DNA from 2 places in the Thermoanaerobacter siderophilus SR4 genome. Region 2 is predicted to be linked to the other one. Evidence: riboswitches for the same ligand, from Rfam matches in the RefSeq annotation. Region 2 holds a riboswitch; the other holds the start of a gene.
The links. A riboswitch is a leader RNA that binds a small molecule or an ion and turns the genes downstream of it on or off. The one in region 2 is predicted to bind fluoride.

Region 1: linked by a shared signal. The riboswitch ahead of THESIDRAFT1_RS04960 (MutS-related protein) and the one ahead of THESIDRAFT1_RS02430 (DUF6062 family protein) in region 2 are both predicted to bind fluoride.

Annotation. Positions count from the first base shown of each region.
Region 1 is NZ_CM001486.1:1,008,375-1,013,532, reverse strand. Features, by position in the region: gene THESIDRAFT1_RS04975 (sigma-70 family RNA polymerase sigma factor) at 1-431, opposite strand, end outside; gene THESIDRAFT1_RS04970 (copper amine oxidase N-terminal domain-containing protein) at 720-1,586, shown strand; gene THESIDRAFT1_RS04965 (ClC family H(+)/Cl(-) exchange transporter) at 1,843-3,408, opposite strand; fluoride riboswitch at 3,653-3,726, shown strand; gene THESIDRAFT1_RS04960 (MutS-related protein) at 3,797-5,158, shown strand, end outside.
Region 2 is NZ_CM001486.1:499,243-504,400, forward strand. Features, by position in the region: gene THESIDRAFT1_RS13755 (hypothetical protein) at 1-109, opposite strand, end outside; gene THESIDRAFT1_RS13760 (hypothetical protein) at 162-692, opposite strand; gene THESIDRAFT1_RS02415 (MFS transporter) at 709-1,809, opposite strand; gene THESIDRAFT1_RS02420 (HEAT repeat domain-containing protein) at 1,885-2,310, opposite strand; gene THESIDRAFT1_RS02425 (hypothetical protein) at 2,307-2,636, opposite strand; gene THESIDRAFT1_RS02430 (DUF6062 family protein) at 2,629-3,285, opposite strand; fluoride riboswitch at 3,338-3,397, opposite strand; gene THESIDRAFT1_RS02435 (peptidoglycan D,D-transpeptidase FtsI family protein) at 3,613-5,158, shown strand, end outside.

The DNA of each region.
Region 1 (5,158 bases), 510 kb from region 2:
ATATCCAATATTTTAGAAATTTCTTTAACTGACATGTCTTGTAAATAATACATTACCACTATTACTTTTAAATCATCTTCTAATTTGTTTAACACTTGATACAATTCTGTGTTGTTGTATTCTTCCTGGGGTACAGGAATATCAGGGAAATCATCTACTGTTATTACTCTTTTCTGGAGGCGTTTTATTTGGTAGCAATTGTTTACTAAAATTTTCATAAGCCATGTTTTAAAATACTTTGGATGTTTTAATTGAGAAATAGACTCATAAGCTTTTAGTACAGTTTCAGATACGGCATCAGCACAGTCATTCTCGTCCTGCAATATGCTTTTTGCCACTATATACATGTCTTTTTCAAAATGGTATATGAGTTTTGCAAAGGAAGACTTGTCTCCTTGCTTGGCTTTCTTTACTTCTTGTATGATTTCCAATCTTACACCTCCTATTTTGCGATGAGATGAGTCATCCGGATGACCTTCTAACTTTATAGATGATTGTGGAAGGAGTTTGGTTCTCGGATAAGATTATATCTTGTTGGATAAGTGATTGTTTTTAGAAGGATACAAGTATACCTATGTACTTTATACTAAGGATACTAGGGAAGGAACAATTTACTCTGTAACCATTTTGTAACCAAAACTTAATAATTTTTTAATAAATTTTAACATTTAAAGTGGTATAATGAAATAAAAAATACAAGCAGAGGGATTTTACCAGTGATGAAGAAGTGGTCAGTAGTTACAGGTGTTGTCATGTTAATACTAGCCTTTGCTGCAGGTGTTTTCGCATCTAATCATATTAAGATTTCTAATCATATTAAGATCATTGTTAACGGCCAAGAAATCAAACCAGACGTTCCACCGCAAATTATTAACGGAAGAACTATGGTCCCTGTAAAGTGGATTGCTAAAGCATTAGGTGCTGATGTCCAGTTGGAACAGAGCAGTGAAGGTTATACAGTAAAAATAACTTCAAAGCTGTTGGAGAGGTTACATGCCATTGAGCCAGAACAACCTAACACAATAGTGAACGATTGGAACAGAGAACAAATTAAACAGTTCTTAGAACAAAATAAGATTCATTCTATTCAAGATATCCGTTCGCTTGGTTGTAAAGTTCCTTTTGAAATTACCAGCGAAGATGATAGCTGGATTCGACCTATTTACTCTAAAGCTTGGCATAGTACCTTTATGGGAGGAAAATATAGTGACATAACACAACTTATTAGTTGTGCTCAACGCAACTTTTTCATTTATACCGGAGGACTTTCTGAAGGAGCAGGGTTGTATTACATGATTGGATTTTCAGAAGACTGGGAAAAACCAGTCGGCAGTTCTTTTAATTCATCACATTCTTTTGAACTATGGCTATTATCTCATAAGGTTAAAGAAATCTACCGATTGGATGATGAATGGTTGGTGGTAGTTGAACCTCAACTTCAAGGTTACCAAACGGTGAGGATAAACTATAGTGATGCTGGGATAATGGTGGATAAAGAAACAAAGAGCCGAATAATGCTTTTTCGAATGGTTACTCCGGAAGGTTACGAATTGGAACGTGCTGCTGAAGTTCTTCCAGTGCAATAAATACATAATAAAAAAGGCTGCCACTTTTTTATACAGACTTCTTTTTAGTACTCTTTTAATCTTTCATCAACTTGTGCAATTAAAGAAAAAGTTTTATCATCGTGCAACAAATATAAATTGTTTTCAATGGCTGTTTGTGCTATGAGTAAATCTATAGTGCTGCGAATGGTGATTCCCTTTTTCCCAATAGACACGGGGACGGTTCATTTGTCCGACTCGGACAAAGAAACCGTCCCCGTGTCTATTTAAGATTTGTTCACTTCTGTGTCATATTCAACAAAATTTCTCTAATTTCTGTAGCTTTATCTTCATCTGCAAGGACTACTAGATAATCGCCGGCTAGAATTTTCGTATTTCCCTTTGGTATTAATTCATGCGTTCCCCTCTTTATGCCAACAAGTAAGCAACTTTGGGGCAAACTAATATCCTTTAATTTTTTGCCATCTAAACTTGAGCCTACACAAACAGGCATTTCGAAAATCGTCTTTCTTTTTTTATTGGCGGTAATAGATTTTTGTCCTTTCTTTATTGGCAGACGTTCTAACAAAGATTCATAAATCGGCATATTTGAGAACAAATCTGATGAAAGGTATGCCGTTATAGAGACAGTGCTTAGGGCCAACAAATGAGAAAATGAACCGGTCATTTCAGTTACGAGCAAACTACCTGTTATCGGTGCCCTAACTATAGCAGCAAAATATCCTGCCATAGCAAATACAATAAAATTTTTGATATAAATAGGGTTTATATGCATTATGTTAATTATTACAGTTCCGTATATGTTGCCAATCAGTGAACCTATTATAAGGAGAGGCATAAAAATACCTCCTGGTACACCTGAGCCATAGCTTACCATAGTAAATAAAAATTTAACAATCAATAGCAAAATTAAAAATTTTAAACTAAAACTATCTTTACTTAATGTATCGACAAGACTTTCACCGCCGCCAAGTGCCATAGGTATCCATAGTCCAACTGCAACAGATATAATAAGAGGTATTATTGGCTTCATATGTGATTTTATTTTTAACATGTTATATATATCTTGAGTTTTTAAAAGAGTTTTATTAAATACAATTCCACATAACCCAACGATAATTCCAAGTAAAATAAGATAAAGATAATTATTAAGCGGCATTACTGCTAGATTTTTCAGATTAAAAATAGGTTTGATTCCTAATAGTTCACCAGCTACAAAAGTTGATGTAAGTGATGAAACCATACTAGATACAAGTACCAATGGTGAGAAATTTTTATGCAGTTCTTCAAGAGCAAAAATAACTCCTGCAAGTGGTGCATTAAAAGCTGCTGCAAGCCCTGCACTAGCTCCACATGTAAGAAGGTATTTTTCTTCAACTCTAAATCTACCAAACAACCTACTTATTCCTTGTCCGATTGAAGAACCAATTTGCACACATGGACCTTCGCGTCCTAAAGAAAGTCCTGCACCTATCGCTAAAATAGTACCTATGAGCTTTAACAATAAAACTCGTAACCAATTAACTTTTATATAACCGATAATCATGCCTTCAACTTGAGGTATACCGCTACCGCTTATCATAGGTTCTTTTTTCACTATTATACCCAATAATAAGCCTATTAGAGAAAGGAAAATTATCCAGCCAATTAACAAGTAAAGATTTGTATGAAGAATTTTGTATACACTTATTACAAGAATATTTGTTTTTTCAAGAATATATCTTAAAATAGCAATAATCAATCCAACAAAGAAACCTGTTATAATGCCTTCAACTATAATACGCTTGCGAAATTCTTCCCAATGTATTAAAGTATTGAATGTTATACTTTTACCTTTATTCAATAAGATCCCTCCCAAAACATAAAATGAATGAATATTTATTTTTCTCATATTATCATTATACTACAAAATAATGATATCTAGTATTTTATATTGTTAAGTTTACTTATAGAATAATAAGCAGTATTACAAAATTTGGATATAAAACAATACAAAAATCTTTTTATTTTAAACAAATAAACATAAACATTATGCTTTGAAGTAAATTTTCACATATTCTTGCAGGCTTCATAAAAAAGTGATATAATATTCAAAAAGGGATGAAGCCCCCTTTTGGAAAATCCGAACTGCTGATAAACAGCTGATGGCTTCTACGGTAAAAACGTAGGGGTTGTCAGCTTTTTTGTATTTAGTGCATTTGCCTACAACTTTGAAAGGGAGGTACTTTCTTATGCCTTTCCATAGCATATTATTTGAAAAAAACGAAGATGGAGTAAAAAAAGAAACATTCGAAGCGCCTGATTTTTTTGTTGACTTAAATCTTGATCAAATTATAGATGTCATAACAAGAGGCAAAGAAGAATATAATTTAAAACTGTTTTTTTACACTCCTTTAAACGATATTGATACTATCAAGTATCGCCATGAAATAATGCAAGATCTTGAAAATGAAGTTTTGCTTGAGGATATAAAATCATTTGCGGAAAAAATGCAAGAAATGCGCAAACACCTTGCTCAAGCAGACAAACTTTACTACAAATACCAGAAAGAAAGATGGTTTTTGGATGCTGTAGAAATCTACTGTGATGCAATTACTGATTTAGTAGAAGACTTGTCTTCTGTAGAGTTAAAATCTCGTGGTTTTTTAGCATTTCGTCAATATTTGATAGATTATATTAATTCTGACCGTTTTCAGCTGCTACTGAGTGAAACGAAAAAACTTAAAGCTGATTTGTCTACAGTAAAATATTGCTTGTTAATAAAAGGTAACCGTGTGACGGTTCGTAAATATGAATCTGAAATTGATTACAGTATAGAAGTAGAAAAAACGTTTGAAAAATTCAAACAGGAAGCAGCAAAGGATTATAAAGTCAAATTTTCTGATTGGCCAGATATGAACCATGTCGAAGCAAAAATATTGGATTTAGTAGCTCAGTTATATCATGATATATTTTCTAATCTTGATAATTATTGTATGAAAAATAGTGATTATTTAGACGAGACAATAGCTACTTTTGATAGGGAAGTACAATTTTATATTGCTTATTTGGAATATATGGCACTATTCAAGCGCGCTGGACTAAAATTTTGTTATCCACAAATATCTAGTAAATGCAAGGAAGTTTATAATTACGAAGGATTTGATTTAGCTCTGGCTTATAAACTCATCAACGAAAATTCGGCTGTTGTTTGTAATGATTTTTATTTAAAAGGTAAAGAGCGTATATTTGTAATTACCGGTCCGAACCAGGGAGGCAAAACAACATTTGCCCGCACTTTTGGACAATTGCATTATTTGGCCAGTATAGGCTGCCCTGTTCCCGGAAAGGAAGCGCAACTCTTTCTTTTTGATAAACTATTTACACATTTTGAAAAGGAAGAAAATATTAAAGATCTTCGTGGAAAACTGGAAGATGAATTGTTTAGAATTCACAATATTCTTGCTCATGCGACATCAAACAGTATTATAATAATGAATGAAATTTTTACCTCTACCACAGCAAAAGACGCATTATTTTTAAGTAAGAAGATAATGGAAAAAATAATACAATTAGATGTGCTGTGCGTCTGGGTAACATTTATAGATGAATTG
Region 2 (5,158 bases):
TCTTATGTACAGGAATGTAAATCCATATACCACCATATTTTACATCTTTTATAGACTTTGCATTTTCTTCTTGTAATATTATTAATTCTTTATTTGTAAATATAATCATATGAGAAGTTGATTTTAATTTTTTGAAGAATTTAAAGTAAGGAACTTTTATATCAGCTTGATATAAAAAATCTATTACTTTTTCGCCATTTAATACAGCTTTTTTTGCATTTGTAATTTATATCCCTCAAACAATCAAAGTCATCTATTTCTTTTTCCTTATCAGACGTTTCTATGTCACATAATAATATACGTAATTTTTCAATTATAGGCTTAAATATATTTTCGACAACAGTGTTGTACTCAAGCACAAATGACCTCGTTTCACCTTCTATGTTCCCATTTATTTTTAGCCATGAATATAACAATATAGACCCATTTTCAATGTAATTAATATTTTCAATAGGATACGAAACAGCATTAATACTATTTTTCATTTTTTCGAGAAAAACCACATTATTTTCATACAAGAACATGAGTTTATCGTTTGTCTTTCTTCTACCCCAGCTATCAGCAGGAGCATATATAGCATTTAAAAACTGGGTTGAATCTTTAAAGTTCTCATCATAGTAAAATTTAAATATTTCTGGAATTTCACTGTAGTCTTTCACATTTCTTGCCCAGGAATCTATATCAGACGGCATTTCTCTCACCCCCCTTTTAACTTTTTTCAATTTTAAACAGTGTTATTAAAACAACTGCCATTATGGAACATAATGCTCCAAAGTAAAAGGGTGCAGCAGGAGATACTTTATCCCACAAATATCCAGCAATAAAACTTGCGGGAAGTGCGAGTAGTCCCATCGATGCATTATACAGCCCAAATGCAGTTCCTCTATTACTATCATCGACTATATGTGCAACAAGAGACTTTGCAACACCTTCCGTTGTTGAATAGTAAACCCCATATATCGCGTACAAAACCCAAATATGCCACGGCAATTTTGCTAATGCAAAACCGAGATATGTAACTGCATAAATAATCCAACCTAACCTTATTACATTAACTCTTCCTATTTTGTCAGACAATACTCCACTTGGTACTGATAATAAAGCATAAAACAGATTAAACATAGCTATAATTATCGGTATCGTTGAATCTTTTACACCAACACTGCGTGCTCTTAAAATCAAAAATGCATCACTACTGTTGCCAAGCGTAAATATCAGCATTACAATGAAAAACAGCAGAAATTTTCCCTTAAAAGCAGACAAATCTAATTTGAAAGATGAACTTACTCTTTCGCCCTTTTGCTCCACTACAAATAAACCTATGAGGATTATTGTGATAAAAGCTACAAGGCCAGCAATCAAAAATATTAATCTGTACTTTATAGAATCTGTATATTTGGCAAACAAGAGCATCAAACCAGCAGTAATCAATGGCCCAAGGAAAGAACCTAATGTGTCAAGCATTCTTTGAAATCCAAACGAAAAGCCCATATTTTTCATTTTAGAAGATTTTGCAACAAGTGCATCTCTCGGCGCATCTTTTGTACCTTTCCCAATACCATCAACCAGTCTCAACCCAAAAACCATTGCAGCACCATTCGTCAATGGCAGTAATACTCTTCCAATGGCAGAGAATAGATATCCAATAAACACAATAGATTTCCTTTTTCCAATTTTATCTGAAATTATTCCGGATATTATTCTCATAAGGCTTACAACTGTAGTGACACTTCCCTCTATTAAACCTACCATTTCTTTACTCAGTCCTAGAATCTGCGTATAAAAAGTAGGCAAAATAGGTACAATCATATCCTGACTTAATCCACCAAAAAATGCAACCCAACCCAAGACTTTAATGTTATTATTCTCATTGTTTTTATTTCTTTATTTTCCAATTGACTCACCTTCCTTATTTGCCACTCTTGTTTTAATTTTCTCCAAAGAATTTTCAATGATATTTTTTGTTAAAATTGAGAATTTATCTTTGTTTTCTAAAAGAAACCTGTGAGACTCTTCTCCGCCAATCTCTCCAAGAGCCCAAACAATAATCTGTTCAATATATGGGTCCTTTTTATCCCCATTATTGCGTAAATGTTCTATCAATACTTTTTCTGCTTTCTTTATTTTAAGTTCTCCAATTATTTTTGCTGCCATATAAGCGACATTATAATCCGGATGATTTATGGCTTTTATAAGTTTTTCACTGTAATCATCATCTGATATATTTTTAAAATCATATCCGCAATTTGAGCACTTTTCTTCTCCAATTTCAGCTATTTTAAAACACACAGGACATATATATCTCATCATTCATCAACCCTTATACCTAAAGTTTTTTTAAGATATCTATTTTCAGACTCATAACCTTTTAATCTTATTTCAAGTGTTTGGTTGTCACGCATCAACTGAAAATTTTTAAATTTCATTGCAGAGTATTTAGACGCCATAGAAATAAGCTGTCTTCTTAAATCATCTTCATTAGGATTATCCCGTTCTATTTGATATGCTTTAATCCCCATTTCAAAAATAGCTCTATATGCGTCTTCTTCTGTAAAACCATCTTTTTCAAAATCAGCAACTAACTCTTTGATTTCTTCAAAGCTTTCATCAGTAATTTCAAAAGAAATCCTAATCATAATAGCCACCTCGCAATAGTTTCAATGCTCTTTCAATCGAATCCTTAGAGTCATACCATGGTTCATCATGAAATCTATAATCAAATTTTGTTATAAACCATTCGAGGTCATTAATATTTTTTTCAATTGCAGCTTCATTTATTTTAAATATTTTCTCAATTTGTGGTGTAACATCCTTTGCACTTTCCATAAGCATATTTAAGTGGTGGAAACATAATCTAGACAAGCCTTCAATGTGCCTTTCAACAAAATCTTTATCAGCATGTAAAATATCTATCAATATATGCATCTGGTATTTATCTCTTTCACTTAAATAATCACAAATAAGGCATTTGTTTTTTGTTTCTTTCCCTCTTTTTTTCTTTAAAGACTTACGTTTGTCTGTAATCTGCTGCAATTTATAACTGATATTTGCTTTTAATGCAATTGCCAAACCTAATTTATCATATGAGTTATTCAATAATTCCAAATGATAATGGCAAAAATTTGTCTCTCTTATTTTGACATACATTTCAGGGTCTTTTAAAACCTCATCTTCAAACAAATGCTCACAATAGGCTTTTTCTTCGTCTTTTATAACCTTGCATATTGGACAACCTCCCTTATATTTTTCAAAAACCTCATACAATGGAATAAATTCTAACTTCATGCAGATTCTCATCCTCTCTTTTTTGTCAAATAAACAAAAATGGCTTCTACGAAAGCGCGTAGAAGCCATTAGCCTTCACGGCAATAAGGTGAGCTTCATCACCGTTATTTAACTTTTCTCTATAATAATATTATACATTTTTTAAACAAAAATACAAGTGAAAAGGCTACATATTAAAGACTGTTTTTCGGTTTGGATTTATGATTTTTGCTTAACATTTAATAAATCTTAATTATTTTTATCTTTTTATCTAATTATCCCACAAAATATCTATGGTATAATTATATTGGATAAACAAAATCTTTATAAAAAGGGGTTAGAATAAAATTGACATCATATGTAAAAAAACGAACCTTTATTATATTTATCTTTTTTACTATTATGATTTTCGCCCTTATCGTAAGGCTTATATGGATACAGGGTATAAACTCTGAAAAACTTGCCATGGCAGTCGAAAGGCAAAGTACTGCTGATATCATATTAAAGCCTCAACGGGGCAATATTTATGATGTAAACGGGAATATCCTTGCCTGTAATGTTCCAGCAGGAGATGTATTTGCGGCTCCTAAATTTATAAAAAATCCAGAAAAAGCTTCAGAAGAACTCTATAAATACTTAAATATGGACAAAGACTCACTTTATAAAATTCTTTCAAATAAAAACTCAGAATGGGCTGTACTTGGCAGGTCCATTCCTCTAGAAAATATAAACAAAATAAAAAGTCTTAACATACCAGGCATATATGTAGAAGATACTTTTATGAGAAACTATCCCAACGGCAAAATGCTATCACAAGTATTAGGTTTTGCAGGAATTGATGGCAACGGTTTGTATGGCCTTGAATATTCTTTAGATAAATACTTAAGTGGTGTACCTGGTCGTGAAATCTCTCTTGTTGATGCAGAAGGTAGAAAAGTAGGAGTCCCAAGCAAGCTTTACAAACCTACAAATGGTAATAATATTGTCCTTACAATTGATTCTGTAATACAAAGTTATACAGAAAAAGCCATAAAAAATGGCTATGAAAAGTATAAACCGCAAGATGGTATAACAGCAATAGTCATGAATCCCAAAACAGGTGAAATTCTAGCAATGGCAAATATACCTGATTTTGATCCTAATAATCCTCAAAAAATATCCTCACAAGACTATTGGTCAAACCCGGCAGTCTCTAGCATTTATGAGCCTGGTTCCGTCTTTAAAGTAATTACTGCTTCTGCTGCTTTAGAATCAGCGGTAGTAACACCTGATGAGCAATTTGATGACCCCGGTTATTATATTGTATCGGGGCATAGAATTAATAGCTGGACAAAATTAGGTAAGATAAACTTCGAAGAAGCTATAGAAAAATCTAGTGACACAGTTTTTATGCAGGTAGTAGAACGATTAGGTGTCGATGCCTTTTATAAATACATACAAGCTTTTGGTTTCGGCACTCCAACAGGAATTGAGCTTCCTGGAGAAGCCAGTGGAATGATTTTGCCAAAGTCAAAGATATATCCTGTCGACCTCGCTACTATGTCCTTTGGACAAGGAATCGCTGTAACTCCACTCCAAATGATTACGGCTTTTTCTGCCGTGATAAATGGTGGAAACCTTATGGTCCCACATATTGTAAAATACATCGAAAACGGCGATAAAATAATTAAAGAATATAAGCCTCAAATAGTTAGACAAGTTATCTCTAAAAAAACTTCCGATACAATGAAGTATATACTTGAAAAAACAGTAACAGAGGGTACCGGCCAAGCGGCACAAGTACCTGGATATACAGTAGGTGGAAAAACAGGTACAACGGAAAATTATGCTCCAGGAAAATACGTAGCATCATTTGCTGGATTTGCACCAGTTGAAAACCCAAAAATTGCCGTAT